DNA from 4 places in the Eubacterium sp. AM05-23 genome. Region 2 is predicted to be linked to each of the others. Evidence: riboswitches for the same ligand, from Rfam matches in the RefSeq annotation. Region 2 holds a riboswitch; each other region holds the start of a gene.
What was found. Region 2 has a riboswitch for cyclic di-GMP ahead of DW091_RS17000 (M60 family metallopeptidase). Riboswitches for the same ligand answer to the same signal wherever they lie in the genome.
Positions count from the first base shown of each region.

Region 1: it holds a riboswitch for cyclic di-GMP, as region 2 does, so the genes downstream of both, DW091_RS02570 (EAL domain-containing protein) here and DW091_RS17000 (M60 family metallopeptidase) in region 2, are expected to answer to the same signal.
Region 3: it holds a riboswitch for cyclic di-GMP, as region 2 does, so the genes downstream of both, DW091_RS10255 (helix-turn-helix transcriptional regulator) here and DW091_RS17000 (M60 family metallopeptidase) in region 2, are expected to answer to the same signal.
Region 4: it holds a riboswitch for cyclic di-GMP, as region 2 does, so the genes downstream of both, DW091_RS01100 (prepilin-type N-terminal cleavage/methylation domain-containing protein) here and DW091_RS17000 (M60 family metallopeptidase) in region 2, are expected to answer to the same signal.

Region 1 covers NZ_QUDF01000002.1:58,094-65,711, reverse strand. Annotated here, with positions in the region: gene DW091_RS02585 (polyphosphate polymerase domain-containing protein) at 139-873, shown strand; gene DW091_RS02580 (DUF4956 domain-containing protein) at 855-1,532, shown strand; gene DW091_RS02575 (carbohydrate-binding domain-containing protein) at 1,543-3,426, shown strand; gene DW091_RS02570 (EAL domain-containing protein) at 3,467-5,590, opposite strand; cyclic di-GMP riboswitch class I at 5,614-5,697, opposite strand; gene DW091_RS02565 (redox-sensing transcriptional repressor Rex) at 5,796-6,440, opposite strand; gene DW091_RS02560 (P-II family nitrogen regulator) at 6,600-6,950, opposite strand; gene DW091_RS02555 (DUF1538 domain-containing protein) at 7,018-7,618, opposite strand, start outside.
Region 2 covers NZ_QUDF01000014.1:92,460-100,077, forward strand. Annotated here, with positions in the region: gene pstA (phosphate ABC transporter permease PstA) at 1-1,052, shown strand, start outside; gene pstB (phosphate ABC transporter ATP-binding protein PstB) at 1,064-1,825, shown strand; gene phoU (phosphate signaling complex protein PhoU) at 1,837-2,517, shown strand; cyclic di-GMP riboswitch class I at 2,666-2,753, shown strand; gene DW091_RS17000 (M60 family metallopeptidase) at 2,871-7,618, shown strand, end outside.
Region 3 covers NZ_QUDF01000006.1:198,561-206,178, reverse strand. Annotated here, with positions in the region: gene metG (methionine--tRNA ligase) at 1-478, shown strand, start outside; gene DW091_RS10260 (LTA synthase family protein) at 561-2,564, shown strand; gene DW091_RS10255 (helix-turn-helix transcriptional regulator) at 2,602-2,934, opposite strand; cyclic di-GMP riboswitch class I at 3,026-3,113, opposite strand; gene DW091_RS10250 (helix-turn-helix transcriptional regulator) at 3,205-3,540, opposite strand; gene trxA (thioredoxin) at 3,756-4,079, opposite strand; gene DW091_RS10240 (aminotransferase class I/II-fold pyridoxal phosphate-dependent enzyme) at 4,177-5,589, shown strand; gene DW091_RS10235 (deoxynucleoside kinase) at 5,649-6,335, shown strand; gene DW091_RS10230 (hypothetical protein) at 6,322-6,585, shown strand; gene holB (DNA polymerase III subunit delta') at 6,598-7,560, shown strand; gene DW091_RS10220 (stage 0 sporulation family protein) at 7,579-7,618, shown strand, end outside.
Region 4 covers NZ_QUDF01000001.1:259,678-267,295, forward strand. Annotated here, with positions in the region: gene DW091_RS01090 (EAL domain-containing protein) at 1-1,534, shown strand, start outside; gene DW091_RS01095 (O-antigen ligase family protein) at 1,910-3,178, shown strand; cyclic di-GMP riboswitch class I at 3,456-3,549, shown strand; gene DW091_RS01100 (prepilin-type N-terminal cleavage/methylation domain-containing protein) at 3,729-4,151, shown strand; gene DW091_RS01105 (type II secretion system protein) at 4,477-4,701, shown strand; gene DW091_RS01110 (type II secretion system protein) at 4,893-5,351, shown strand; gene DW091_RS01115 (A24 family peptidase) at 5,507-6,280, shown strand; gene DW091_RS01120 (four helix bundle protein) at 6,379-6,732, shown strand; gene DW091_RS01125 (type II secretion system F family protein) at 6,848-7,618, shown strand, end outside.

The sequences.
Region 1 (7,618 bases), on a different contig from region 2:
TTTTTATAAAGCTTCTCAAAAACGTCTATACCGGTCGCGGTTCTTTCCTTTCTTCACCCAGAATTCTTAAAAACATCATAAATTCATCACATTCGTCATGTAAAATTTTTGTAAAGTTTGAAATGAAAGGAAATACTTATGAACACACCCACTCAGAGCAACAATGTTTTTCAAAGGATCGAGAAAAAATATCATCTGTCCGGCGAAAAGTACTGGCCGCTCATACAGGCTCTAAAGCCCTATATGCAGATGGACGAATACGGGCGCCACACCATCTGCAATATTTACTACGACACCCCCCACTACGACCTGATCCGGCATTCCATCGAGAAGCCGCCCTATAAGGAGAAGCTGCGCCTGCGCAGCTACGGCGTACCAGGGCCCCAGGACACCGTCTATATTGAGATCAAGAAAAAATGGCAGCGCACTGTTTACAAGCGCCGGGCCGCCATATCCCTGAACCAGGCCGAGGCCTGGCTCAACCGCGGCCTGCGCCCGGACCTCGACACTCAGATTCTCCGGGAGATCGACTATTTTCTGTCTTTTTACAGGCCGGTTCCCAAGCTTTTTCTGGCCTATGACCGCATTGCCTGCTACGGTATTGAAAACAACAATATCCGCATTACCTTTGACGCCAATATCCGCAGCCGGGAATCAAACCTGAGCCTTGCCCGCGGGGATAGCGGCACAGCACTGCTCGACTCGAAGGCGGTTCTCATGGAGATCAAGATTCCCGACGCCATGCCCCTCTGGCTGAGCGGCATGCTCTCAGAGCTCGAGATCTACCCTGTGTCCTTTTCCAAATACGGCAGCGTCTACAAGCGCAAGCTTATAACCGAAGGGAGGAACCCCGCTTGTTCACAACAATCATAGACACAGCCACCACCGGCCAGATGTCCATCAGCACTGCACTGATCTGTACCTTTGTATCCCTTATTCTGGGGCTTGTCATCGCAGTGGTTTACATGGCACACGGTACCTATTCCAAAAATTTTGTCATCACGCTGGCTCTTCTGCCTGCCATGGTGCAGATTGTCATCATGCTGGTCAATGGCAATCTGGGCACCAGCGTGGCCGTGCTCGGCGCCTTCAGCCTGATCCGCTTCCGCTCGGTTCCGGGAAGCTCCCGGGAGATCAGCAGCATCTTCTTTTCCATGGCGGTGGGGCTGGCCACCGGCACTGGCTACGTGGTGTTCGCCGCAGTCATCACCATTGTTATCAGCCTGGTCATGCTCATTCTCTGCCGCTCTCCCTTTGGCGAGCGCAAGCCGCTTGACAAGGAGCTGCGCGTCACCATCCCCGAAAACCTGGACTATTCTGAAATTTTTGATGATATTTTCAGTACCTACACAAAAAAGGTGTCTCTGGAACGCGTTAAAACCACCAACCTCGGCAGCATGTATGAGCTCTCATACCACATTGTCCTGAAGCGGGATGAGGATGAGAAAGCCCTCATCGACGCCATTCGCTGCCGCAACGGCAACCTCACGGTGATCTGTGGCCGGCCCCAGACGGTTTCTGAGGCCCTTTAGGAGAAAAAACATGAAAAAAACAAGCCTTTTATTTTTAGCCTTTATTCCGCTCTTTATCCTCCTGCCGGTTCTCACAGCCGGCTGCAGCGCAAAGGCCGGAATCTCCTCCGGCGCAGACGCCACGGCCACAGCAACCGGTTATGACGCGGAGGACTATGACACAGACTACAGTGATGAAAATCCCCAGAGCGTTACGCTGAAGAAAAACAGCATTGATTTTTCCGGCGACGGCGCCACCGTAAACGGCAGCACCCTCACCATCACAGGGGCCGGCGCTTATGTGCTCTCCGGTACCCTGAATGACGGCAGCATTGTCATAAACACTGACAAAAACGCCACGGTCCGCCTTGTGCTCAAGGACGCCCATATCACCTCGGGCAGTGGCGCGGCCATCTACAGCAGGCAGGCCGGCAAAACCCTCGTTACCCTGGAGGCCGGCACCCAGAACAGCCTGACCGACAGCGCGTCACGGGACAGTGCGGACACAGATGCGCCGAGCGCGGCGCTTTATGTGCAGGATGACCTGACCATCAACGGCGACGGCGCATTGTCGGTGACTGGCAGCTACAACGACGCCATTACCTCAAAGGACGACCTGAAAATCATGTCTGGCACCATCACCATCCCCTCCTCGGCGGATGACGGCATTGTGGGGCGCGACGCCACCAAAATCGCGGGCGGCGCCATCACCATCAACGCTGCCGGCGACGGCATCAAGGCCACCAATGATGAGGATACCGCCAAGGGCACCATCCAGATCGACGGCGGCACCTTTGACATTACCGCAGGGGCTGACGGCATCCAGACCGAAAACACTCTTACGGTGGGCGGCGGCACCTTCAGCCTGGTCACAGGCGGCGGAAGCGCCAACAGCAGCGATAAGGCAGGAACCCCCGGCAGCACCTGGGGAAGCTGGCAGCAGACGCCCCAGACTGCGTCCGACGACGCCAACGACACGCCCCAGAGCGCCAAGGCGCTGAAGGCCGGAAACGCCATTGTCATCAAGGGCGGTACCTATCACATTGACTCGTCTGACGACTCAATTCACTCTAATGGCACCATCGACATTAAAGACGGCACCTTTACCCTGAGCTCCGGCGATGACGGCATCCATGCCGACACCTTCCTGACCATCGACGGTGGTATCTTTGACATTACCAAGTCCTATGAAGGCCTGGAGAGCATGAGCATCACGCTGAACGGCGGCAAGGGCAGTATTGTGTCAAGCGACGACGGCATCAACGCCGCGGGCGGCGACGGCTCCTCACAAAACGGCCGGCCTGGGCAGAACCCCATGGAAAGCGCCAGTGTGGACGACGGTTCCATTGTGCTGAACATTAACGGCGGCGAATGGTATATCAACGCCGGCGGCGACGGGCTCGATTCCAACGCCTCCATCAACCAGACCGGCGGCACGGTTACCATCGATGGGCCCACCGATGGCGGCAACGGCGCTCTGGACTACGACGGCACCTATAACCTGACCGGCGGCACTCTGATCGCGGCGGGCAGCTCCGGTATGCTCCAGACGCCGTCGTCAGACTCTGCCCAGAACAGCATCTCTCTGACCTTTAACGCTTCTCAGGCGGCCGGCACCACCATCAGCCTGAAGGACGCGAACGGGGAGGAAATCGCAGACTACACCCCGTCTAAGACATTCCAGAATATTATCATCAGCACGCCGGATATCCGGACCGGCGTCACCTACACACTGACAAAGGGCGGCGCAGACCTGACCACTGTCACCCCTTCTTCCTCCGTCACAAGCATTGGCGAGGACGGAAGCACCCACAGCGGCGGTATGGGCGGTGGTCCCGGCAACATGGGCGGCCCAGGCGGGAACCGTCCCGGCAGCAGCACTCCGCAGGATATGCAGGGCGGGCCGGGACAATAAGGATTAAAAAAAGAGCTGCACCTGGCGCGCAGCTCTTTTTTTAAATACTCTCTTTTAAAAACCGTTTCTCAAACTCCTCGACCGGCATGGGTCTGGAATAATAGTAGCCCTGGGCAGCCTGGCAGCCGCAGGCATTCAGGAAGCCTGCCTGATCGCCCGTTTCTACGCCCTCGGCAATGACCTGAAGCTCCAGGTCGTTGATCATGCCGATGGTATGCTCAATGATGGTTTTACCTTTCTGGGTCGCCACGCTCTCGTTAAAGAACTCACGGTCCAGCTTAATGGTGTTGACTGGTACATTTTTGAGCATATTGAGCGAGGAATAGCCTGATCCAAAATCGTCCATTGAAAAGGAGATTCCTTCCTCTCTCAACCGCTCCATGCCGCGGTACAAATCCACCGTGTTCTCTACAAAGCTGCTCTCAGTCAGCTCGACTTCTAAAAGCGCCTTGGGAATATCGTAGCGTCTTATAATATGCAGCAGCTTTTTATAAAAATTCGGGTTATATACCTGCACTCTGGACACATTAACCGACACCGGAACTGCTTCCATCCCCCTGTCCAGCCAGGATTTAATGATCCGGCAGGTTTCCTCCCAGACGTATTCGTCCAGCTTGATGATGAAGCCGTTGCGCTCAAAAAGCGGGATGAAACGGTAGGGCGTCAGGAACCCTCTTTCAGGATGATCCCAGCGCACCAGCGCCTCCGCACCGATCACGCTGCCTGTCTGCACATTGTGTTTGGGCTGGAGATACACCTTGAACTGGTGCTTTTTCAGCGCGTCGTCCATCTCGTTTTCGATCCGCTGCTCCTCAATCTGTTTGGCTCTCAGCTTTTTATCGTAAAAGGCCCACTGCTTGATGAGGCTCCCTTTAATGGTCTTCTGGGCCAGGTTTGCCCAGTCACATAGGATACTGATCTGGACATTCCGGTCCCTCACAATGCAGATACCGCAGGAGGGCATAACCTGATAGGTTTCTGAATACTGGTTGATCTCCGCCAGTATTTTCTGAATACGCCTGAGCAGTGGCTCACCCGAACCATAGGACATACAGAGACAGAACACATCGCTGTTCATGCGCCCAAAAGCGTCCATCGGCCCCATATGGCCCGAAATAACAGTTGCCATAAAGCGGAGCAGCCGGTTTCCCTCCTCCCGTCCGTACAGATCATTGATAAACTTAAAGCGGTTGACATCCAGGCGCACCACGGCATATTTCTGCTCCGGATGCTCCCTGAGCAGCTTTTCTGCCCGGGAATAAAAGGTATTGATGTTATAGATACCGGTTAACATATCAAACTCTGCCCGGTACTTCAGGGTTTCGTGCGCGCGCTTGGATTCGTCGATGTCGTTCAGGGTACCGATCACCCGGCTGATGCCGCCATCCTCATTGTAAAGCACATTAAATACAATTTTACACCAGATATAGCGGCCTTTCTTATTGCAGAGCCGGATTTCCAGCTCTACCTGCCCGTTGCTGATGGCGTCCATGCTCATTTTCTGCTTTAATATTTCAATATCGCCGGGGTGGACGACCCCATCGTCAAGCCAGATTTCCTTGATGTCCCGGCCGTCATAGCTGCCCATAAAATTTTCCGAAAACCGGGGCGCATAATAGCGCTCTCCGGTCTCTGGGTTCCACTCAAATACCAGGGTGTTTGTCTGCCCAATCACCAGACGGTAACGCTCGTCATCCATCTGCTTTTTCTGAAGGCTTTGGTTTTCCTTCTCAACGGCTTCCAGCTGTTTTTTATAATCAATATCCATGATAAAGCAGAGCAGGATCTCATCCTCCTCGCCTTCAATATCCGCTGGAAAAACGGTCAGCGAGGCCCAGTGATAGGCGCCGTCCTCCCAAAGCTTACGGAACTCTCCAATGACGCTGGTCTTTCCGGAAGCCAGTGCCGCGTGTATTTTATCAATATCAAAAAAATCCAAAAAACGTCTCGAATCCTCCGGGTGAATCATGTGCGCTGCCACATCGGCAATACCGTCTGTCAAAGCGCCGTCTTCTGGCGGCGTCACATATTTACCCTCTACATGGTAGATGATCCGATAATGATTTTTGGTAATGTTCAGTTCATAGAGCTCGTCGTAAATATTACGCAAAGCTACGTTATAAACATTATTTTCAATGGTTTCGTTTGTCTTTTTTCCTGCCATTTTACAGCTCCTGTTATGGGTTTAACTGCAGCTGGCTACCCTACAATGTATGTTTAGGCCCTGTAGCTTTGCGTCTCTGTCTTTCAGCAGATTTGCCCTAGTATTAATCTCGTTTATATTTTACTCTATTATATAATAGATTTTTTTGAAACACAACTCCTATTTTCCACCAAAAAAGCAGGCTTAAGCCTGCTGGTATTTCTGGTTATTCGTTCTCTTCCTCTTCGTTAATCAGGTAGGTTAAGGTAAACAGACTGTCGGTGATGTTCACACTCTCTACCACCACGTCGTCCGGCACCGTCAGGTCCAGAGGCACGAAGTTTAGAATCGCTTTGATCCCGAGCTCTACGACACGGTCTGTGGTTTCCTGCCCGACCTTCTGCGGTACACTCAGGATACAGATATCAATCTTATGGTGCGCCACAAAGGCGTCGAGATCGTCCATGTGGTACACGGTCACGTCTCCGACCTTTTTGCCAATCTGATCCGGATCCACGTCGAACATGGCCTTGAAGTGAATGCCCTCTTCCTTAAAGCGCTCGTAATTGACAATGGCATGTCCCAGGTTCCCAGAACCGATGATAATGCAGTTATACTGGAGATCAAGCCCCAGAATTTTGCGAATGGCCTCCTTCAGCTCTTTTACCTTGTAGCCGTAGCCCTGCTGTCCGTAAGCGCCAAAGGAATTCAGGTCCTGCCGGATCTGCGAGGCGGTCAGCCCCATCATAGCCGCCAGCTCCTTAGACGAGATTTTTTCAATATGTTGATCCTGTAAATCGGTTAAATACTGGTAATACTTGGGCAGACGCTTAACAACTGTCATCGATACCCTTTTTGAAAAAGTTTGCATTCTGCACTCCCCTCCTGCGTCGTACTTATCCTTTTTATTATATCAAGTTGTTAAAAAAACGTCAATTTTTATGGTCGAATTAATTAAAAAAGTGTCAAAGTTTTTTAATTCCTTCAGAAACCGGGCAAACAAGCGCCTTCGGGGTGTCTTTAAAAGCAATTAATCGGTGATGTCCGACATCAAGTTAAGGTGCGGGCTGCCAATCACCTTGGCCACATCCAGCACAAAAGCAATGCCCATGCCCGGCCTGTCGATTTCGATTTTCTTCTGGATCGAGCAGAGCACCGCGTTCCTTATGGACGCGTCCACCAGAATCAGAACGATCTCCTTTTCAGGCTCAATGGTGATGCCGAAAAACCGGGCGTTCTCATGGATGCCGGACCCGCGGCCATACATAACGGTCGCTCCGTCAGCGCCGCCCTGCTTGGCCGCGTCAATGACCTCGCCGGACATATCTTTTTCCACAATCACCACAATCAGTTCGGTCTTAATCTTATTTCTGTCTTCCATTTTTTCCTCCATCATTCGCTAAGTAATCTACATATTATATATGATTAAAATCTTCTGTCAATACCGGTTAAGAATCACGCGGCTGCTTTTCACACTGCCTTTTCCTGTAGGCCTCCTTCTGCTTATAAAAGAAGCCCAGAAGCAGGGTTGTCAGAATCGGCGCAAGGGCAATCAGCGCTACCACGCCAAAGCCGTCCAGCAGCGGATTTCGTCCTGGCGTCGCGCCCGCCACAGCCACTGAAAGAGACAGAATAAAGGTCGAGCACATGGGGCCAGTGGCTACGCCGCCGTTATCAAAGGCCATAGCCAGAAAATTCGGCTCCACAAAGCGGCCGAGAATAAAGGCCAGTATATAGCCCGGAATCAAAATCCACCAGAGCGAAATACCGGCCAGCAGCCGGATCATGGCCGTCATAACCGCTAACGCCACGCCCAGCGAGATCGCAAGCAGCATAACGCGTGCTTTGATGGCGCCGCTGGTCATTTCCTCAACCTGCTTTACCATGACCTGGACGGCTGGCTCGGCAAAGGCGACCAGAAAACCGATGGCAAAGCCCAGCGGAATGAGAATCCAGCTGTACTCAAGCTCTGCAAGGGCTGTGCCCAAAAATTCGCCGGCCGGTACAAAGGCAATGTTTACGCCCTGGAGAAACAGCACCAGCCCCAGG
Region 2 (7,618 bases):
AGGTGGGCTATCAGATGGTGGAAAAGAAAGATGTACCCCTTTCGATCAATGAAGCAGACCTTTTGTCAAAATCGGATTACTATAAAAAGTATGAAACACCAGACGGCGAGCCGCTTTATATCGAGTCTCTGGGAGCGGCCATTATGAAGGTTGATTATTCAAAACGAAACGATCAGCACAAGCAGGTGATTTTCAGTTATATCGAAAAGGACTCGAGCTTAAACGCCACTAAGGACACAACCGGAAGGGGCACGGCGGTTAAGACCGACTATGTGCTTGAAAGTGTGGACGGCGCCGAGGTGTCGGATTTATCATTGGAAGAGATTGCTCAGCTGGTACAAAATGGCGGCGGTACCCTTAAGCTGAAAGTGGTTAATCCGGGCGGCGGGATTTTCAGCAATATCGTCACAACGCTGTACATGGTATTTCTGTCATTGGTTATCGCGCTGCCGATCGGTATTTTAGCAGCCATCTATATGACGGAATACGCCAAGCCTGGCCGACTGGTCAACGCGATTCGCTTTGCAACGGAATGCTTGTCGGGGATACCTTCTATTATTTTTGGTCTCTTTGGTATGGCGTTTTTCGTGGTCGCGCTCAAATTTCAAATATCCTTACTGTCAGGGAGCTTAACCGTGGCGATTATTCTGCTTCCGGTCATTATACGGAGTACAGAGGAAGCCCTGAAAACCGTCCCGGTCAGTTACCGCGAAGGCTCCCTGGCTCTTGGGGCAACAAAGCTGCAGACCGTGTTTAAGGTCGTGCTGCCATCTGCAGTCCCCGGTATTGTGACGGCGGTGCTCTTAAGTATTGGCCGTGTGATCGGCGAATCTGCGGCGCTGCTGCTCACTGCGGGCACCGTTGCGCAGATTCCGGGAACGCTGCTTTCGCCGGGGAGCACACTGACGGTTCAGGCCTACTATGTGGCTAAAGAGGAAGGAAATATCGAACTGGCCTGTGCTATTGGTATTATTATTGTATTGATTGTCATTGTATTGAATATTTTATCAAGACTGGCAGCGGACAAGCTGGATGTTGCCCATAAAAAATAGACGAGGTTAAAATGGATAAGAAGAAAAAATTTGATGTGAAGGATCTGGATTTGTATTATGGTGATTTTCAGGCCTTAAAAAAAATCAATATTGATATTTATGAAAATGAAGTGACCGCTTTTATCGGCCCGTCAGGCTGTGGAAAATCTACATTTCTGCGCTGTCTGAACCGCATGAATGACTTAATTGACTCGGTTCGTATCGAGGGGACCCTGAATTTTGACGGTAAAAATATCTATGAAAAAGATACGGACGTTATCCAGCTCAGAACAAAGGTGGGCATGGTTTTCCAAAAACCTAACCCGTTTCCGATGAGTATCTACGATAATATCGCCTATGGTCCAAAATGCCAGGGCTTGAAAGATAAGAAGAAACTTGATAAAATTGTACACGACAGTCTGGTAGGAGCGGCTCTGTGGGATGAAGTCAGCGACCGTCTGGGCAAATCCGCCCTCGGCCTTTCCGGTGGGCAGCAGCAGCGTCTGTGCATTGCCAGGACCATCGCCATGCAGCCAGAGGTTATCCTGATGGATGAGCCAACCTCGGCCCTTGACCCAATCGCTACTTCAAAAATTGAAGATTTGATGGAGGAGCTTAAAAAGGACTACACCATTATCATCGTCACACATTCCATGCAGCAGGCTGCCAGAATTTCAGACAGAACCGCTTTCTTCCTTATGGGAGAAATTATTGAGTACAATGAGACAAATACTATTTTCATGAATCCAGAAGATAAAAGGACTGAGGATTATATTACCGGCCGATTCGGTTGATAAAGGAGCGAATGATGCGAGAAGTTTATAACGAAGAATTAAAAACCATTAAGAATGAAATTTTATTGATGTCTTCCCAGGCAGAACGCATGCTGTCGGATTCGATTACGGCGCTGGAAGAACAAAATGTCAAGCTGGCCAGAAGCGTCATCAGCCGGGATGACATTGTGGATTTAAAGGAAATCCAGCTTCAGCAGATTGTCAGCGAGGTGATTGCGAGGCAGCAGCCCGTCGCAGGGGATTTGAGAAGACTTTCCTCCACCTATAAAATTATTACAAATCTTGAAAGAATCGCTGACCTGGCGGTGAATATCTGCCAAAAGGTGATCTGCCTGCGTAAGGAAGAGTACTATAAAAAACTGGACAATATCCCGCAGATGGCAAAGATGGTGGAAGATCAGCTTAAAATGTGTATTCAGGCTTATATTGACGAGGATATCAGCAAGATGGATGATGTGATCCGCTATGAGGATGAAATCGACCGTTTGAACAATACCCTGCACAGCGACTGTATCGCAGAGATCAACCAAAATCCGGAAATGGCGCTTCAGGCTATGAGCTTTTCTTTTATAGGGAGCCATTTGGAAAGAATTGGTGATCATGCCACTAATATTTTTGAGACCGTCTATTTTATTGTCACTGGAAATTATATGGATTTTAATGACTTAAATACAATCCCAGAGGACGAATAAACCATAGGTTTTATCCTGGACCAGAGTAGATTTTTGCGCTGGTCTTTTTTTATTTATGCAAAATAATCAAAGAATCTTGACGAAAAGAATCGTGCTTGATATAATGAGGCATAATCTATACTGATTTTAATTTAATAACGTTTTTAATACGTAAAAAGGGCAAATCTGCTGAAAGGCAGAGACGCAAAACTAAAGGGCCTAAAGCCGTTAAACGACGATGGCAGCCAGTTGCTACAGTAATCCATGATTAGTAGGTGGATACCCCACGGCTGCGCCCTTTTGCAGCCGTTTTTTATTTTTAGAAACAGGATTAATTAAAGATCATTCATCAGAATAAGGAAAGGGAAAAGAACATGAAAAAATGGTTGGCTTGTTTTATGTCCGTTGTGATGCTGTTTGCGAGCTTTCCGATATCCATTTTGGCAGAGGAAACTGTACAGGAGACCTCCTCCGAAACTGCGGAAACGGATATTGTGACAGAAAATCAGGAAGAGGCCGGGCCAGAGGAAGCCTTGGAGGTCATCTCCTCTTTGGCAGATGAAGCTTCAGAGCCGCAGGCGGAAGATGAAAAAGACAGCATGATCCGCACTGGCGGATCCGCGGAACTTGTCGGGAATATGGAGGTGGAAATCCATTTTACCCAGCCCAAGACAAAGCTGCTTGAAACCGCTGTCCTGACACTGGCTTCCGATGACGGCACCGTAAAGGCAATCCTATTAAAAGATATCGTAAATGAAAAAACCTTAACTGATTTTGGCGGCAGGAGCATTCAGTACAAAACCTTGCTTTTTGATAAAGCCTCCGATAACAGGGAGAGCAGCAATGTTTTTTACGATGCACAAAACCCAGATGCAAAAATTTATTTTGCCAATGTCAATTTGTATAATCTGCCAGTCGGCGACTATACAATAACTGTTTCGGATATGGGGATAATCCCTGTGCAGGCACGGGTACGCCTTGAGGGAAGCTCGAAACGTGTCGAGTTTATGGACGGTGCAGTTTTAGCTGGAGACGTAGATAGTAACGGTATTATTGACGATGCCGACTACGACGCTGTCATGAAAAAGCTGGGCTCCTCCGAAACCGATTATGATCTTAATGGAGATGGACTTGTCGATATTGTCGATCTGGTCTATCTGCAGGAAAATATGGGCGAGGCCTATGATGCCGAAAAGGTACAGATCAGTGATACGTCCCCGATTGTGGATCCGGGAAATGTGGTCATTGAAAAAAATGTATCCAATCCTGTCGTGGTTAAAAGCGGTGATATTGCTCAGCTTTTCAGCACGGCTTCTGACCAGGCAGCATCAGTCCAGTTCGCCAAAGAGGATGAAGGTGTGATTTCTGAGGAAGCGCCGCTGGAGATTCCGCTTGTCATGCAGGAACCCGTCAAGGCAACAGAACTGCGGATTGCCCCCAATGAACTAGGCCTTGAAAATGCGCCCAGAAGGGGACGTGTTGAGGTGGTCGATGAATTCGGGGAAAAAGAAACCCATAGTTTTGACCTCCAGGACAAGGTGGATTATCTCTTTTTAACCGATGAAGCTTCCCCGTCGACCATTGTCATTAATTTGGATAAACAGGTAGCCATCAAAAAGGTTACCATCTTTGTGACAGAGACCAATAAGGCGAGCAGCAATCTTGCGGAAATCTCAAAAGTTGAATTTTTAAATAATACCAAGGATAAAATCGTTGAGCAGGTTACGAGCATACCTGCAAATGTCAAAGTGGTTTCTGGCAACGAAAGTCTGACGGTCAGCTGGGAGGCACAGCCTAATGTAACCGGCTATGAAGTAAAGATGAGTTTTACAAACCCTACAACCGGTAAAAATGAGACTACGCTGACTGCAGTGGATGGAACTTCTCTGACAATTAACGATTTAATCAATTTTGTGGCATATAAAATTTCAGTACAGTCGGTTAACCGTTCCGAAAGCGGAAATTGGGAAAGTGGTTTCAGCGCTCCGGTTATCGGAACGCCAATGCCAACCTCAGTGCCTGAAAGGCCAGAGGGTATAACCTTAAAAGGCGGATACCGCCAGATCACTGTCAATTGGGAAAAACAGAAAAATTCTACCGGATACAATGTCTATTACCGTGAAAAAGGGATGGGCGACTATATAAAGGCCGGGGATTTGAGCGGCACCAGCTATGTAATTGAAAATCTTAAGGACCAAGCTGAATACGAGGTCTATCTGACAGGCTATAACGCCATTGGAGAAGGCGCAAAATCGCCGGTATACACCTGCGCGACCGAGTCCATTGATCCGCCGGTCACTTCGAACTATAAGCTGATTAACCGGGCCGGAGAGGTGAACCAGCCGACTGCTCACATCAAAGATGTCACATATCCTTATTTAAAGGAGAGTGATTACGAGAAAGCTTTTGATAAGTTTGATATTGTAGATAATGATTACACCTCATACTGGAACTATGGCGGCTGGAACGCTGGCGGCTGGGCCGGCGCCCTGCAGGCACCGGTCGTTGAATTTGACCAGTCTTATGAGATGAATGATATTGTGCTGGTGCGTGGCGAAGGCGAGCCGAGCACTTACAATGCTTATATGAAAATCCGCTGGTGGGATGAAAAAGGACAGGCTCACGACCTGAATATCGGCAATAATTTTGCGGTTCAGTCTAAAAAAAGCACGAACGGCAAAGAATATTACCGTATCCGCCTAAACGAAAAAATTAAGCCTGTCAAAATTCAGATTAACCCGGCGCTTTATTGGGCTGGCGCGCCAAATGCACGCTGCCGGATTTCAGAAATAAAATTTTATGAATATGATAGTTTGGCAGATGAGACAAATGCCCTGTTTGTGGATGATTTACATGTGGAGCTGAAAGACAGCATAACGATGGAATATGTTGATAAGCTTATTGAGCGGGCCAATACGCCAGACCCTGTCAGCAGTGAATTTCATCCGGATAAGGATTCCATTCTTTCTGAGCTGACATTGGCAAAGGCTATTTTGAGCGAAACAAACATCGACGATACCATGCTTGTGGACCAGAATGTGTCAAACGCTAAAAATGGAAACTTAGGCTTTGCAATGGCTTTGAATGATTTTCAGCCTCTTGGTCTTGCAGCCAGAGCGGGTGATACTATTAATGTCTATGTGGGAACAGAGGGAAATGTCCTGCCACAGCTTGTTTATACCCAGTATCATCCTGATGTTAAGACAGGGTGGAGCAAAACCGTTAACCTGAAGAAGGGTAAAAATGAAATTACCCTTGACCAGATTGGAGGGGAAGACAGCGAACGTGGCGGCGCCCTATATATCCGTTATCCCAACGCCAGCCCGTCTGGTAAGGACATCAAGGTGAGAGTAGCAGGCGCTACAAGGATCCCCAGCCTAAATCTGACCGGTATTACGGATGAAAATAATGCGAAAGCGGCAATTCAGTCCTATGTTAAAGAGCTAAAGGATTTTGTCGCTACTGTACCGGATCTGTATGTGGATGAAGACTCGAAATACCAATGGGACAAAAAGTCCAGTATCTATAACAGTACAGATATTATGACAAATCAGATGCTGTTATCTGTACCGGCGACAGCTGTACTGGAGGCCCTCTCCGGTTCCGAAAGCGAACAGGTTGAGCAGCTTTATCAGAACAGCCTGGCCATGGAACAGCTGATGGATATCACCTACCGCTCAAAAGGGCTGTCTCGGGATGCGAAAGACGCAAAAGATCAATGGCCTGGTTCCAGAATTAATATTCGATATACCCGTATGTTTACCGGCGCGTTTATGTATGGGACCGGACAGCATATCGGCATTGAATATGGCTCGGTCGGCGGCCTGACACACGGACGCCCGCATACAAAACAGGTAGATGGAACCATGGGTGGTGGAAATCTCTATGGCTGGGGAATTGCCCATGAAATTGGACATGTGACCGACGAAGGAGATATGGTATACGGCGAGACCTCCAATAATATTCTGTCACAGATGGTTAAAACCTTTGATGAAAAAACAGAAGCACGTGCGGATTATCCTGCAATCTACCAAAAGGTGACATCCGGTACAAAGGGCTACGCGAGCAATGTTTTTACACAGCTTGGTATGTTCTGGCAGCTGCACTTAGCTTATGACGACACCTATAACAATCTCGAGGATTCCGACAGCTTTTATGGGCGTATGTATCAAAGCTACCGAAGAAACACGGTGAAGACAGATAAAGATAACCTGTTGATTCGTATGGCGAGCGATGCAGCCCAGAAGGATTTAACAGCATACTTTGAAAGATGGGGGCTGACAGCGAACGATGAAACCATCGAGTATGTGAGCAAGTACTCCAAAGAGGAGCGTGCGATCTACTACCTGAATGATGACGCAAGACATAAACGGATCGAAAAAGCGACGGCGATGGACAAGAACACCAAAGTCGAAGCCACACTGGGCCATACCGTGGAAAATGGAAAGGACTCAAAGCGGATTACCTTCAATTTAGGTGTAAACAAAAACCCCGAAACCATTTTAGGTTATGAAATTATTCGAAACGGCGAGGTAGTTGGCTTTACAACAGACAATACCTATACAGACGTAATTTCCTCCATGAACAACCGTGTGTTGAAATACGAGGTAGTCGCTTATGACAATTATCTGAACAAAACTGAGGCTCTGGCGCTGGAACCCATCAAAATTCAGCACGATGGCAGCATTGCCAAAACAAAATGGACCATGGATACAGATATGACCTCGGAAGGAGATACTTATATTGAGGATTGTACAGGCTCAGGCTTAAACCATCCAGCTCTGACCAGGCTTTATGATGATGATTACAGCAACCTCTATGAAGGAGTAAAAGGCCCCGGTAATGCGCAGATTACCATCAATCTGCATGAAAATATGCCCGTTGTCGGTTTTAAATACACTGCAGCCATCAAAGATGGGGCCCTCGCGGAAAATACCATCAAAAACTACATCATTCAGGTAAGCGAAGATGGCTCAAACTGGCAGGATGCCGCAAAGGGGAGCTTCACGTTAACCGCTGAAAACCCAGAAGCGACGGTTTACTTTAATGAAAAAGATCAGGAAGGCGCGAACCAGCTGGTCACATACCGTGCAGAATATGTGCGTATCACAGCGAACGGCGC
Region 3 (7,618 bases), on a different contig from region 2:
GTCCTTTGGAAAATATCCGGACGGCATCCAGGTAGAACGCTGTGAACCGATCTTCCCGAGAATTGAAGTAAAGAAGGAAAAACCAGAGCAAAAGCAGCAGCCTAAAAAGGAAAAACAGGCGAAGAAGGAAGAAAAAACCGAGGTGCCGGAAGGTCTGATCACCATTGACGATTTTGCCAAGGTTGAGATGAAAGTCGCGGAGGTTATCTCCTGTGAACAGCACCCTGACGCAGACCGACTGCTGGTATTCCAGCTGGATCTGGGGACAGAAAAGCGCCAGATTATTTCTGGAATCGCCAAATATTATAAGCCTGAAGACCTTGTGGGTAAAAAGGTGATTGTATGTACAAATCTGAAACCAGTAATGCTGCGCGGACTGGAGTCCAACGGAATGATTCTTTCCGCTGTAAAAGGAAAAAAACTGAGTATTCTGACGGTCGACGGCGATGTGATTCCAGCCGGTGGTAAAGTAAGCTAAAAGAGTAAAACTTAATTTGTATTGAAAATGACACAAAATCTCCCGTTTAATGGTATAATATCCAGAGAACGGGAGGTTTTTTTTGGATTCTGTAATCAATTTAACAACGAGTAAAAAAAGAATATTGGCGGCGCTGGCGGCAGTGGCAGCGCTGAGCCTGAGTCTGGCGCTTTGCTACCAGATGATGGGCTTTGATGAGGGCTACCTGAATACAGCAGGGCTGTGTGTGTTTATGATCGGGCTGGCCATCTTTTCAAATATAGCGTGCCGGGAACGGGCGGCAGCTCTGTGGAACGTGCTGCTGCTTGTCCTGTCCTCAGCCTTTTCCTATACCATCTTCCAGATTTTTCAGGAAGCACCCTTCGATACGGAGGGGATCCGTTTGTTTTTAAATCTGGCCTGCTGTATGGCAGTCTATGTGTTTTTATATATTATAACCGGGCGGATGAGAACGTCTTTGATAGGCGGAGGAATTCTGATGTATATTTTTGGACTGGCTGGCTACTTTGTCCGCCTGTTCAGAGGAGATACGCTGCTCTATACGGATCTGTTCTCAGCAAAGACAGGACTCCAGGTCGCCTCAGCTTATCATTTTGAGCTCAGCGGCACCATTTTGCTTGCTGCGCTGGTTTTGACGGCGCTGTTGTTCTGGGCCTTTAAAGCAAACGGCAGCATTAACGATAAATACAAAAGCCGTAAGCTGAGGCTGACAGCTTTTGTAACACTGGCCATCACCTTTGGTCTGTTTTTTGAGACCAATGTGGAGCGGTATTATTATGCCTGGGATATGCCGGTTAACGGTTACCCCTATACTTTTACGGTCAATGCCAAGCTTTCCCATGTCAGGGAACCCGAGGGCTATGACCTGGCGTTTTTGGGCGAGAGCATCAAAAATGTTCAGCAGCCCATGACCACCGGGGCCATCGGGCGGGGCGGGACAACGGAAAAAGCCGCTGCAGGACCTGGAGTGAAAAACAATCATAAACCCAATATCATTGCCATTATGAATGAGTCCTTCAGCGATTTGCGGACCGTGGGGGATTTTTCCACCAATATTGACGTTATGCCCTTTATTGACAGCCTGCAGGAGAATACCATTAAAGGGAATCTTTATGTGTCGGTTTTCGGTGGAGGTACCTGTGACTCCGAATATGCCTTTCTGACCGGAAATACGACGGCTTATCTGCCGGAAAATGCAAGACCCTATCAATTGTATATTAAGGGTCCGGCGCCCAGCCTTACGTCAACGCTGAACTATGAGGGCTACAACAGCTATGCCATCCATCCCGGAGAGCGGAACGCCTGGAACCGTGACAAGGTTTATCCGAATTTTGGCTTTCAGCAGTTTTTCTCAGAAGAAGAATTTTTGGAATCGCAGACGCTTAGAGAAAAATGGGTCAGCGATGCGGCCACCTATGACAAGGTCATTGATCTTTATGAGAACAAGGGGGATAATCCGCTGTTTGTCTTTGATGTGACCATCCAAAACCACGCTGGCTACCAGCTGAACGCTGATGATCTTGATCCAGTGCTTCTGGAGGGGATGGAGGGAAGTTACCCCGAAACCGAGCAGTATTTATCTCTGATGCGAAACTCCGACGCAGCGTTTAAAGGTCTGATCGATTATTTCAGCGGGCAGGATGAGCCCACGCTGATAGTTATGTTTGGAGATCACCAGGCATATATTGAGCAGGCGTTTTATGAAGAGCTCATGCAGAAGCCTTTGGATCAGTGGAGCACAGAGGAGCTGCAGAAGCGTTACGTCACGCCCTTTGTCATCTGGGCAAACTATGACATCCCAGAGGCCCAGGTGGATAAGCTGAGCATAAATTACCTTTCCAGCCTGCTGCTGGAGCAGGCCGGTATCCAGGGGACGCCCTACAATGATTATTTAATGAGGCTGTCTGAGACACTGCCGGTTATTAATTCTGTAGGGATTATCGATAATGAGGAGCAGTACTTCAGAAGGGGAGACCCGACGATCCACGACCGAGAGGTTCTGGAATACCAGCAGATGCTCTACAATAATATGCTGGATACAGCAAGGCGGCGAAACGATTTGTTTTACCCGGCCGCAGACTTTTAATTAAAAAACCCGGATCTTATCGATCCGGGTTTTTTAGCTATTTTTTCAATTTAAAGCCATCAGTCATTACCTTGATGACATCGCACACGATTTTAGATTGCTCGTCGTCCAGCCCTTCCATTGCAGTGGACAGAAAGTGAATCCGGCTGGTAAAGGACTCGACGGGAAAATCGGCAAGAAGCGCGCTGACAGGAACCTCCAGTGCTTCGGAGATAGTGATGAGTGTTTCAAGTTTGGGCAGATGGGTGCCGCGTTCCAGCATGCTCAGATAATTCGGTGTAATATGAACACGTTCCGCGAGCTGGTACTGCGTCAGTTTTTTATCAAGACGGGCTTCACGAATATGCCTGCCAATAACTTTATTATCCATTGTGGTTAACTCCTCTGCGTGAGATTGGGGCAATAAAAAGACCCCGGCACACAAACCAAGGCAGGGAGATTGCATTCAGTAAGTTTAATACCCGAGCAACCGGCTGTCATTTCATCTCCTGATGAATTAGACCCTTGGCTTTGCGTCACTACCTTTCAGTAGTTTTGCCCTATTTCAAAATGATTCGGATGTATATTATTTACTATAACTCACAATGCGAATGAAGTCAATATTCAATTATAGTTTTGTCCAAGAATTTAAACAAATAATTCAGTGATTTGTTGTTTTGAAATGGTCACACATCAGTTTGACCATATCCTGCACTAAAGTGAGCTCCTCATCTGACAGATTGTCAGACGGAATGGCGAAAGAAGTGTGCGTTTCTTTGCGAGATTCTGCGTGGTCTTCCATCAGAAGATCGTCGGCTGAAACGGACAGGATATTGGCCAGATTGATAAAAGTTTCCAGCCGGGGCAGCTGCGCTCCCCTTTCAATGATACTGAGGTATGTGGGGGTGATACCGGCTTTTTTAGCCAGCTGGTTTTGTGTAAGACGGGCGTCTTTTCGAAACTGGCGAAGCCGCTGCCCGAGGTATTTACTGTTCATCTGGAGTTCCTCCCGAGTGTTTGACAGATATGATTGAAAATAAGGAATCTATAAACAATTTTCATAGTAACATATTTTTGAAAAAGGTTCAAGGATTTTCGAAATAATAGTTATAAAAATAGAATAAAAAGAGAAACGTCTTGTATTGTAAAAGAAAATTTAATAAAAAATAGTTCGATAAAAAAAGACCATGCCCGAAGCGTGGTCTGAAAAACTTATAAATTTTTTAGGGTATCAATGTATTCCTGCTTATCGCGGCTTCCCACGAAACGTTCGACTTCACTGCCGTCCTTTAAGAATACACAGGTCGGGATGCTCATGACATGAAACTGCCTGGCCAGGTCAGTATTTTCATCTACATTCAGCTTGCAGATTTTGGCGGTTGAAGGGACTTCGCCGGCGATTTCTTCGATGATCGGAAGGAGAGCCTTACAGGGACCACACCATTCAGCCCAAAAATCAACCATGACAGGGCCTTCCGTATAGTTCAGAACTTCCGATTCAAAGTTAGTCATATCGACAGAGATGATATTTGCCATCTTTTTCACTCCTTGAATTTTTTTACAGAGATTATCATATCAATAATCCATCTAAAAATAAAGGGGAAAAATCCGGATTTTATGATAAAATAAATTCATGAAAAAACGACTTTTATATACAAGATTACAAGAACTCAGTGACAGAGGGGCTTTGCGGTTTCATATGCCCGGGCACAAGGGAAATTTTTGTTTTGATAATGAAAACTGGGCAACTCTGGATGTCACAGAGATACCTGGCGCGGATAACCTGCACGATCCCTCCGATATTCTTTTAAAGGTTCAGAAAAAGCTGGCAGAAGCTTACGGGTCGGAGGAGGCCTGTATTCTGGTAAACGGCACCACAACCGGCATACAGAGTGCCATTATGGGTGTTTGCAGAGAAGGCGAGAGCCTTCTGGTGCCGTTAAACTGCCACCGTTCTGTTTATGCAGGGCTGGCCCTGGGCAGGATAAAAGGTGTTTATTTTGAACCGGAATACGATGCGCGGCTGGGCTTTGGAAAATGTATTTCTCTGGAACAGGTAGAAAAAAATCTGCGGGAGCACCCAGAGGTAAAGGGGATGATACTGGTCAATCCCACCTATTATGGCACGGTCAGTGATGTTGCTGCCATTGCAGAGCTGCTTCATAAAAAAGGCAAGGTGCTGATCGTGGATGAAGCCCACGGGGCACACCTGAAGTTTTGTGCTGAGCTGCCGCCGGACGCGGTGAGCTGCGGAGCAGATATTGTCATTCAGAGCACGCATAAGCTTTTAAGCGCTTTTACCCAGAGCTCTCTGCTTCACATGCAGGGGCCCCTGGTAGAAAGAAGCCGTGTTAAAAAATTTCTGGCCATGCTTCAGTCCTCCAGTCCCAGCTATCTGCTGATGATGAGTGTGGAAAACGCGGTGGACGAAGCTTGCGAAAAGGGAGAAACTGTTTTTAAAACCATTGCGGAGCGTTGGGATTTTTATCAGAAACGGACAGGGGTGGGCGACTGCATTGCTCTGTATACTCCGGAGGATGGGCAGCCCTACGATAAAAGCAAGTGGCTGCTGATGGTAAAGAACGGAAAGGGCACTGCTGTTGAAAAGCGGCTGCTAACAGAGTATAACATTCAGTGTGAGATGTCCGGATTTAACTATGTACTGGCCATGACAGGAATCGGCACTGCAGCCGGCGAACTGGATCAGCTGATGGCAGCAGTGGCAGACATGAACAGAGACTGTCCGGAAGTCTCTGAGCTGCCGGATGCTGGATTTGTCAGTGTCTGGAAGCACGAGGAAAAATATCCCCTGTGGCAGGCACTCTACAATATGGAAACCGGGCGGCTGCCTTTGGAGGACGCAGCAGGCAGTGCCGCAGCGGGCTTTGTCATCCCGTATCCTCCAGGAATACCGGTGCTGCTGCCTGGGAGTCTGGTGACAGAAGAAACCGTGGCGGAGCTCTTAAGACGGCGGAGAAACGGCGAAGCGGTTGTGGGAATAGACAGTGGGGGAATGATTGAAGTCATTCTCAATTCTTCGTTTTAATGCATGGGCCGTTATGATATAATAATGCCTGAAACAAAATGAGAAAAGAAGGTTTATCAATGGAAAATAAAGGACAGCTGATTGTCATCGAGGGTGTTGACGGCAGCGGTAAGCAGACACAGACAGAAAAGCTCTACGACCGCCTGAAAAGGGAGGGACAGCGTGTTATGAAGGTTTCCTATCCCCGTTACGATAAGGAGTCCTCCGCCATGGTACGGCTGTACCTGTCCGGCGCCTTTGGCAATGACCCGGACAGCATCAGTCCTTACATCGCCTCGACCTTTTACGCAGCTGACCGTTATGCCTCCTACAAGGAAGATTACGAGGCCTTTTACAAGGACGGCGGCATCGTGATCGCTGATCGGTACACTACTTCCAATATGGTTCATCAGGCGGGTAAAATCAGCGATCCGGAGGAGCGCGGCCGTTTTATGGACTGGCTGTCAGATTATGAGTTTAACAAGATGGAGCTGCCTGTACCAGACGCGGTTTTCTTTTTGAATATACCGCCGGAAATTAACTTTAAGCTGATGGAGGGCCGCGCCAATAAAATCACGGGTAAAGCGGAGAAAGATATACACGAAAAAAGCCCGGAGCACCTGATCCACGCGTATCAGAATGCCCTTGAGCTCATTGAGAAGTACAGTTGGACAGAGATCGTATGTGTTGCGGAGGGCAGACTCCGGAGTATTGAGGATATACACGAAGAAATATATGAAAGGGTGATGACAAGTGGAACGGTTTGAGGACCGCTATGCGCTTTTGAAGGTAGCCTATTCGGACATGGAGTTTGCCATGACGCGGAGCTTTCTGGAGGCGAACGGCATTAAGGTCACCTCGAGGGAAAAAGGCTTTGGCGGCCCGATCCGCAGTATTTTTATGGGAACCTTCACCACGGCCAATATTGAAATATTTGTGGACCCGGGAGATCTTGAGGAGGCAAAGGCGCTGCTTAAAACAGATTTTTCAGAATTAGCCGAAGAAGAATGGCACTAGGAAGGAGCAGGCATGTTTAAGGCAATTATTGAGCAGGAGCGGATTAAAAAGCTTCTGGCGGGAAGCCTGGCTAATCATGAAGTGAGTCACGCCTATCTTTTTGTGGGAAAAAAAGGTATTGGCAAGACCATGATGGCCCTTGAATTTGCAAAAGCCCTTTTATGCCGGGGGGATGAAAAGCCCTGCGGCGCCTGTATTCCCTGTGAGAAGATTGAGCACGGCAACCATCCGGATGTTCTAATCACCCAGCCTGGAAAGGGCGAGAGCGCCATTAAAATTGATCAGGTCCGTAAGCTCATCACCACACTGCCGGTCAAGCCCTTTGAGAGCGATCTGCGGGTAAGCATCATAAAAGGCGGCGATAAAATGACACCGGAGGCCCAGAACGCTCTGTTGAAATCCCTGGAGGAGCCAGAACCTCACAATGTTTTCATCATTACAGCGGAGAATCTGGAAAAAATGCTGAACACCATCCGCTCACGCTGCCAGGTGCTGAGCTTTGAGCCGGTCTCGGACGCTGGCATCCGCGAAATTTTGAGGCAGAAGGGTTATGCGCCAGGCGAGGCGGTGGATCAGGCGGTCTACAGCTGCGAAGGATCGCCGGGAAAGGCTTTAGAATTTCTTGAAAATACTGAGCTGGAAAGCTTAAAAATTGAAGCATTAAATGTATTTTATGCTATACTTAAGGGAGATACCTTTAAGGCGTTCGCTTTCAGTGAAAAGATAGGGAAGGACAAAAACGCCAGCGCCGAGGTTCTGAATTTTCTGCTTGTCTGGTTTCACAGCATGGCGCTGTTTCTGGAAGGCGCAGAGGATGATGGGAATCCATATTATAGCTGGCAGGTAAAATACGCTTCGGTTTTGACGCCGCGTCAAAACAGCCGGATCGCAGAAATCCTTTTTGAGTTTATGAACACCCTGCAGTATAATGTCAACCTGAGGCTGCAGTGGGAAAGCGTCCTATTAAAAATATAATTTACAGGAGTACTATAGATGGCAAAATCAGTGGTTGGAGTCCGATTTAAAAAAGTCG
Region 4 (7,618 bases), on a different contig from region 2:
CAGCGCTTCGCTTAAAGCTGAGCGGCCAGGCGCGCGCGTGGGCAGTCTTTGCTACCAGGCCATCATGGGTCTGGACGCACCCTGCCCCTTCTGCCAGATAAAGGAGCTTTCCCGCGAAAAGCCAGATCTGAACTGGCAGCGCTACGTGAGTGGTTGGAACCGCTGGTTCAATTTCCAGTGCCACAGCCTGCAATGGCGGAGCACCGGCGATGCGGCGCTTGTCGCCATGGATGACATCTCCAATTTTGTGGATAATATCCTGTATGTGGATAAGCTCACAGGCATTTCCACCTTCAGCCGTTTTGAGCTGGACACCTCCGAAATCTTTGACCATGAGACGGGCAAAGAATACGCCATGGTCACCTTTGATATCGACGAGTTCCGCTATATCAACGAGCTTCACGGCTACAGCATGGGCAATCAGCTGCTGCGCTATATCTCAGGCGGCCTGGTGGGAGCCATGAGCGGCGCAGAGGTCTGTGCCCGTGTGACTGGGGACGTTTTTGTGGCCTTGATGGAGTGGACCGGCGAGGGACTTATGTTCAAACGGCTCAAGAAAATGGTCGAGGGCATCAACAAGCGTCTGGACTACGTGATTCCCGGTATCCGCCTCAATTTCCAGATCGGGGTGTACCATGCCAGACCAGGCGAGCGCGATATCGGGAAAATGATGGACAACGCCGACATTGCCAGAAAATCCATCAAGGGTGCCCGCAAAACCGGCATTGCCTTTTACAATAAATCCATGGGAGAAAAAATCCTGAAAACCCGCCAGATCGAGGCGCGGATGGAGAGAGCCCTTAAAGACAAGGAGTTCCTCGTTTACCTGCAGCCCAAAATCGATCTGGAAAGCGGCCGGGTGGTAGGCGCCGAGGCGCTGGCCCGCTGGGTGGACGACCGTGGCAATATCGTACTGCCCGGAGAATTTATCCCTGTGTTTGAGAGCAACGGTTTTATTGTAGAGCTGGACTTTTATGTGTATGAGGAAGTCTTTAAGGCCCACAGCTACCGCAAGGCCAGAGGACTCAAAAGCCTTCCCATCTCTATGAACATGTCCAGATTCCACCTGAAATCCGGCAATTACGTCGAACGCCTCAGGGCGCTGGCCGAAAATTACCAGGTCGATCCCAGCCTCATCGAGGTTGAGGTGACTGAGACCATCTTTATTGAAAACAGCGGCTATGTCAAACGGCTGGTGAGCGAGCTGAGAAGCGGCGGCTTCAAGGTTTCCATCGACGATTTTGGCTCAGGCTATTCCTCCCTGAACCTTTTGTCCGAGATCGATGTGGATGTGCTCAAGCTTGACCGTTCCCTCTGCCGGGAGGAAAACCTCTCCCCCAAGGAACGGGTTATCCTCAAGAATATTGCTGCTATGGCCAAGGAACTCGACCTCCAGGTGCTGGCCGAGGGCATCGAGACCACCGGACAGGCCGAATTCCTGAAAAGCATCCAGTGCGACAGCGCCCAGGGCTTTCTGTTTGCGAAACCCATGCCAATGGACGAGTTTTTCAGGAAGCTGGATGGGGAATGGTAGGGATGAGGATGTAGATAAAATAGGTTATCCAGAGATAAAGGGTTAAAAAGAGGACTGTTTAGTTGAAAGTTGAAGGTTGAAAGTGGAAAGTTCAGGTGCAAATGTGCCTTGCACATTTGATTAAATAAATCCTTTAAAACACATCCCGAAATCCCGAAAAGGCGCCGGCAATAACCGCCGGCGCCTTTTGGTGTGTTGGGCCCAGCTTTCCAGGCTTCTACGGTTCTTTAGAAATACCCGTAAATTGAGCAAATAAAGCTTGAGAAAGATCCGCCTTTAGCGGGGTGTAGCAAGCAGAGATATAAAATTGACAATTCAAGAGGTGCTTATGAATAAAATATGCTACAATTTAAAAAACAGATGTTGAGGAAAACAATGAGAAAATTCGAACTTCAAACAGCAGTCTCCACAGTACTGGCCATTATTGCCGGGGCAGTGCCGCTGATCATTGTGCCGCCCTTTGGCGATACCCTGTATATGCCAAAGCTGATGACCATTGAGGTACTGGTTTTTGGTCTGCTGCTTTTATATGTGCGGCCCATTACCGCATATTTTAGCGAGAAGCCTAAAATACCGCTGCCGGTAAAGCTGGTGCTGCTGTACCTGTTGTGCGTAACCGTCACGCTTCCCTTTTCGACGGATATCATGCTGTCGCTTAAGGGGCGATCCTTTCGGCTGGAGAGCTACTCCGCTATTTTGTTTTATGGTATTTTAATGATGCTGGGGGCTTTTTTCTATACCTTTAAGCGCTGGCATGTACGGTTATACGCCGTGGGCGTATCCTGTGTGGCTGTTTATGGCATCTTTCAGAAATTTGGGCTGGATTTTCAGCCACAGGACCCTTTAATGTACGGCGGCCCAGGCGCATCCTATGCTACCATCGGCAACCCTAATTTTCTGGGCTCATTTTTGACATTGGCGCTGCCAATTCTCTTATACGCCTTTATCAAAGGGCCAAGGGCTTACCTTCTGCCCTGCGGGCTGGTCTATTTCTGCCTGCTGTGCACCAATACCCGCGGCGCTTGGATTGGCAGCTTTCTGGGGTATGTGCTGCTGGGCATGTTTCTGCTGAGAGAAAAAGAAAACCGCTGCCGTTTCGCAGTGGCGAGCGGTGTGTTTGTGCTTTTAACCTTTATTTTCCTGTTTGTGAATACAGGTTTTGGCGCGCGGTTTCTCAGTGTTTTTACGGATTTGTCGAAGATCATCAAGGGAAACGACTGGGAAAAGGGCGGATCATACCGGCTTTTTATCTGGTCAAAAACCCTAGAGCTTATCAAGCTGCGTCCCCTGACTGGCTTTGGCATTGAGACCCTGGGCAAGGTGATGGGCCAGTATTTTGAGCGTGATATTGTAAGGGTGACCGGACACCACCTGGTCATCGACCGTGCCCATAACGAGTACCTGCACATTGCTGTGAGCAGCGGAATCCCTGCGGCTTTCATTTATCTGGCCTTTGAGGGGACGACGCTGTACCAGGGCTTTAAAAGCTGGCGGCAGTCTCCCATGCTTATACCGCTTGTCTGCAGCGTGGCCGCTTATATGGCCGCTTCCTGTTTCAACATCTCTGTGGTGACCGTGGCGCCTGTTTTCTGGATATTTTGCGGAATAATGGTGCGGTTGAGCAATAAAATCCATCAAATTTGAATATGATTTAAGGAAATAAAAAATTGAAAAAATTTTGAAAAAGATTGAGTGTTTTACTCAAATTGTGCTGTTTTTACCATTAGTTTAATGTTGGTGGTAAATGAAACAGCATTTATAATAACTTATAGCTATAAGAAAAGCGAAAAATGCAGATTTGTATGGTTTTAAAAGTGTACAAACCTGTATTAATGGTGAATGACATGAACCTTTTAGAATATTTAAAAGTAACTGGTTTTTATAGTTCTTGACAAATGTCCGAATCAGTTGTAGAATAGAATTGTTCAAAAGGCAAAGCGGCGCGAAAGCCCGTGGCGCAAAACTACAGGGTCTACGTCGGCAGCTCCAGGCCGATATGACAGCCAGCTGCCAAAACGGTGGATGGCCGAAAACCCCTGTTTGGTTTCCGGCTGTTTTTATTTTTTGAGCAGCCTTTAACAAAAAGGACATCTGGGGCAGGTAATGACAATGTTTATAACCGTCATGGCGCGGACGGTTAAAATAAAGGTTTATATTTAAAGGTAAACAAGAGAACATAAAAGGAGAGATGTAAATGATTCAGATGATTAACAAGCTGAAGAAAAACCGTAAAGGTTTTACTTTGGTAGAATTGATTGTAGTATTGGTTATTTTGGCGATTTTAGCGGCATTCACGATTCCGGCGATGTTGGGGTTTATTGAAGATGCAAAAGGTAAAGCTTATGTTTCACAAGCAAGAGAAGTATATTTGGCAGGACAGACTGTAGCTACAGAACAAACACTTGCGGATACTTTCGTGATTAAAAGCAGTGACACTAGTACAGCGGCTACTGCTGTAAAAGATAAATTAAACAGCGATATCCCCGCAAGTGCTACGTGGACTATTACAGTAGGTGATGGCTCGAGAATAGCAAAAGTAGAATATAAAGACGGTGGATTCACAGTTACGATTGATGAAACAGTATCCGGGGGCAATGCAGTAATTAAAAAAGATTAAAACGATAAATGTTTAGTAAAAAATAAAGATATACCTGTTGCTTTTTAAAAAAGTAAATAATCAAGGCCGAGCTTGCAGCGCCGCAGCCGGCCTTTTCTCCCATTTTCTCAGGCGCTTTTTTTATTGCCGAAAGAAAAAACTAAATATAGTGGACAGTTGATCGTTGATAGTGGATAGTTATGGAACAAATTTGTTCTGTAACGATCAACTGTCCATTATCAACGATCAACTGCTTTTCAGGATTTCGGGAGGGGTTTTTCAGTGGAAAATGAAGAATAAAGAATGGCACAGCAGGATTCCGATTTTCTGAACAGGGGGCAGGAAAATGAATTTTCTAAAGCAAAGATTAAAGAACAGCGCGCAGTCCCGTTCGGGCTTTACCCTGGTCGAACTGATTGTGGTACTGGTGATTCTGGCCATCTTAGCCGCCTTTACCATCCCTGCCATGCTGGGGTTTGTGGAGGACGCCAAAGGAAAAGCCGCCATTGTAGAAGCCAGAGAGGTTTATGTGGCAGCGCAAGCGGTAGCTCCGCCGAAGTCACAAAAATAAAATAACCCTCCAACCCGTATCCCGAAAACCCGAAAAGTTAATCAATGGAGAATGGAGAATTGAAAATGGAGAATTACAGGAACAATTTTGCTAAAGGCAAAACTGATTAGAATTAAATCCGCAATGCGGATTTGCACATTTAATTCTCAATTCTGCATTCTCAATTCTCCATTGAAAAAAGAGGTGCCCCCATGACCCTTCGCCGCAAACTTAAAATTCTCATCAAAAGCCCCTCTGGCTTCACCATGATGGAGCTCATCACCGTTATTGTGGTCATTGCCCTGCTGGCAGTGCTCATCATTCCGGGGTACCTCCATTTTATCGATGACGCCAAAAAGGACGCTGCTATTGCCGAGGCCAGAACCATCTACCTGGCGGCTCAGATACGGGCCACAGAGTTTAAATCCGCCGAAACAGCGGAAAACCCCTACCGCATACCAGACGCGAACGACCTTCGGGATCTGGTGGGGCCGGACAACATCTACGAAGGGGTTACAAAGCTGACCATTGTGGACGACAACCGGGACGGTACCATTGATAAAATTGAGATGATTAAAAATAACATCAATGTTATAATTGAACCAGGAAAGCGCGTTGTGGTTGACGGGAAGGAAGTTTCAGCCTACAAAGGAGAAACAGACGTCAAGTAGCGAATGATAATAGCAGTGGATAGTTGATAGTGAGTAGTTAAGGAACAAAATCACTCTGTGATTTTGAATTCAAATCAAATTTGCAAAGCAAATTTGTTCCGTAACTATCAACTATCCATTATCAACTATTCACTAAAAAGCCTGGAGGTTCATCTTTGGAAGATTCTTTAACCTTAATCTATTTTGTATTGTATGCCTTTGTCTTTATCTTTGGCTGTATGATTGGCAGCTTTTTGAATGTGGTGGTCTACCGGGTGCCCATTGGTATTTCCATTGCCAGGGGCCGGTCCTTTTGCCCAAACTGCGGCAAGCCCATTGCGTTTTATGATAATATCCCGCTGCTCAGCTATCTTTGGCTGCGGGGAAAATGCCGGAAATGCGGGGCGAAGATTGCGCCGCGGTATTTTTTCACGGAGTTGTGCGGCGGGCTGCTGGCCCTGCTCATGGCCTGGCACTACGATTTTGGCTTTCAGGCTGTGGTTGGGTTTGCGGTGGCGGCCATTTTATTGGCGGTTACCCTCATTGATTTCGATACCATGACCATTCCGAACGGTCTGGTCATCGCTTTGATCATTCCCGCGGCGGCAAGCTATTTTGTATTTCTGGAGCCCAGCCTTATTTCCCGGGTAATCGGTGTGTTTGTCATATCGGTCCCCATGCTGGTGTTATCCCTGGTTATCCCCGGCGGCTTTGGCGGCGGCGACGTCAAGCTGATGGCTGTGGCCGGGTTTCTCCTCGGCTGGCCCTGCACCCTGCTGGCCACCTTTATCGGCCTGGTGCTGGGCGGCATCGCCGGCGCCATCAAGCTTATCCGCAAGAGCGGGGAAAAGCACATGCCCTTTGGCCCATACCTTTCGGGGGGGATTTTGGTATCCATGCTGTGGGGAATGCAGATTATCTTTTGGTATTTGGATTTTTTTGGACTTTAATAGGTGGAAAGTTGAAGGTGGAAGGTTTTGGAACAAATTTTCAAAAGAAAATTTGATTGGATTGCGGCCTTTGGCCGCTAAAGATGCGGGAGGCCTGCATGGCGGATGAAAAAATAGTGGATCGGAGCTTTCAGTTTGCCGTTCGTATTATACGGTGTTATCAGTTTTTATCGTCAACGCATAAAGAATTTGTATTGTCAAAACAGCTTTTGCGAAGTGGTACAAGCATTGGCGCAAATGTTACAGAAGCGCAGCAGGCGCAGAGTAAGAAAGACTTTTTAGCCAAAATGAGCATTGCTTTGAAGGAAGCTTCTGAGACAAAATATTGGATTAAATTATTAATAGCAACAGGTTATTTAACTGAAGAAAAGAGTGAAGGTATCTATAAAGAGTGTGTTATCATTGAAAAAACACTCTCCAATATTGTTAAGACCACTAAGGAAAAAATATAAATCAAATTCGCAAAGCGAATTTGTTCCTGAACCTTCCACTTTCCACCTTCCACCTTCAACCTCAGGAAAAGGAGCGTAGCGAACTTTGCCAAAGTTTAAGTATAAAGCAAAAAACATGAACTCAAAAATAGTAAATGGAATGGCGGACGCCATTGACGAGAGCACGCTGCGTAAGGCTTTGCGGGAAAAGGATGAATTTCTGCTTGAGTGCCGTGAGGTGGATACGGAAAAGAAAGCCTACAAGATGAAGAACATGGAGCTTTCGGATTTCTCGAGGGAGATTGAGAACATGCTGGCCTCGGGGATTACAGTGATCCGGGCGCTTTCCATTATGATGGAGCGTAACATCAAGCCCAATGTGGCCAAGGTGTATAAGGCCCTTTACCGTGAAGTACAGCAGGGGATCACGCTGTCAGAGGCCATGGAAAACAGCCACGGCTCCTTTCCTCGGCTTATCATCAACATGTTTCGGGCGGGTGAGTCCAGCGGCCAGATGGCCGAGACGGCGCACAAGATGGCGCTGTATTATGAGAAGGAGCACCGCCTGCACACCAAGATCCGAAACGCCATGATCTACCCCATTGTGCTGTTAGTGGCTACAGTGGTGGTGGTGATTGGGCTGTTTACCTTTATCCTGCCCCAGTTTTTTGACTTGTTCGAGGGTATGGACGCCCAGCTGCCGGGGATCACGGTCATGGTCATTGGGATTTCCAATTTTATGACCACCAACTGGTACTGGCTGCTCCTGGGGGTGGCCATCGCCATTGGGGCCTTCAAGACACTTCTCGGGGTGCCGTCCTTCCGGCTGCGCTTCGATAAAATGAAGGTACATCTGCCCTGGGCGGGCAAGCTCATTAAGATTGTTTACACCGCGCGCTTTGCCAGG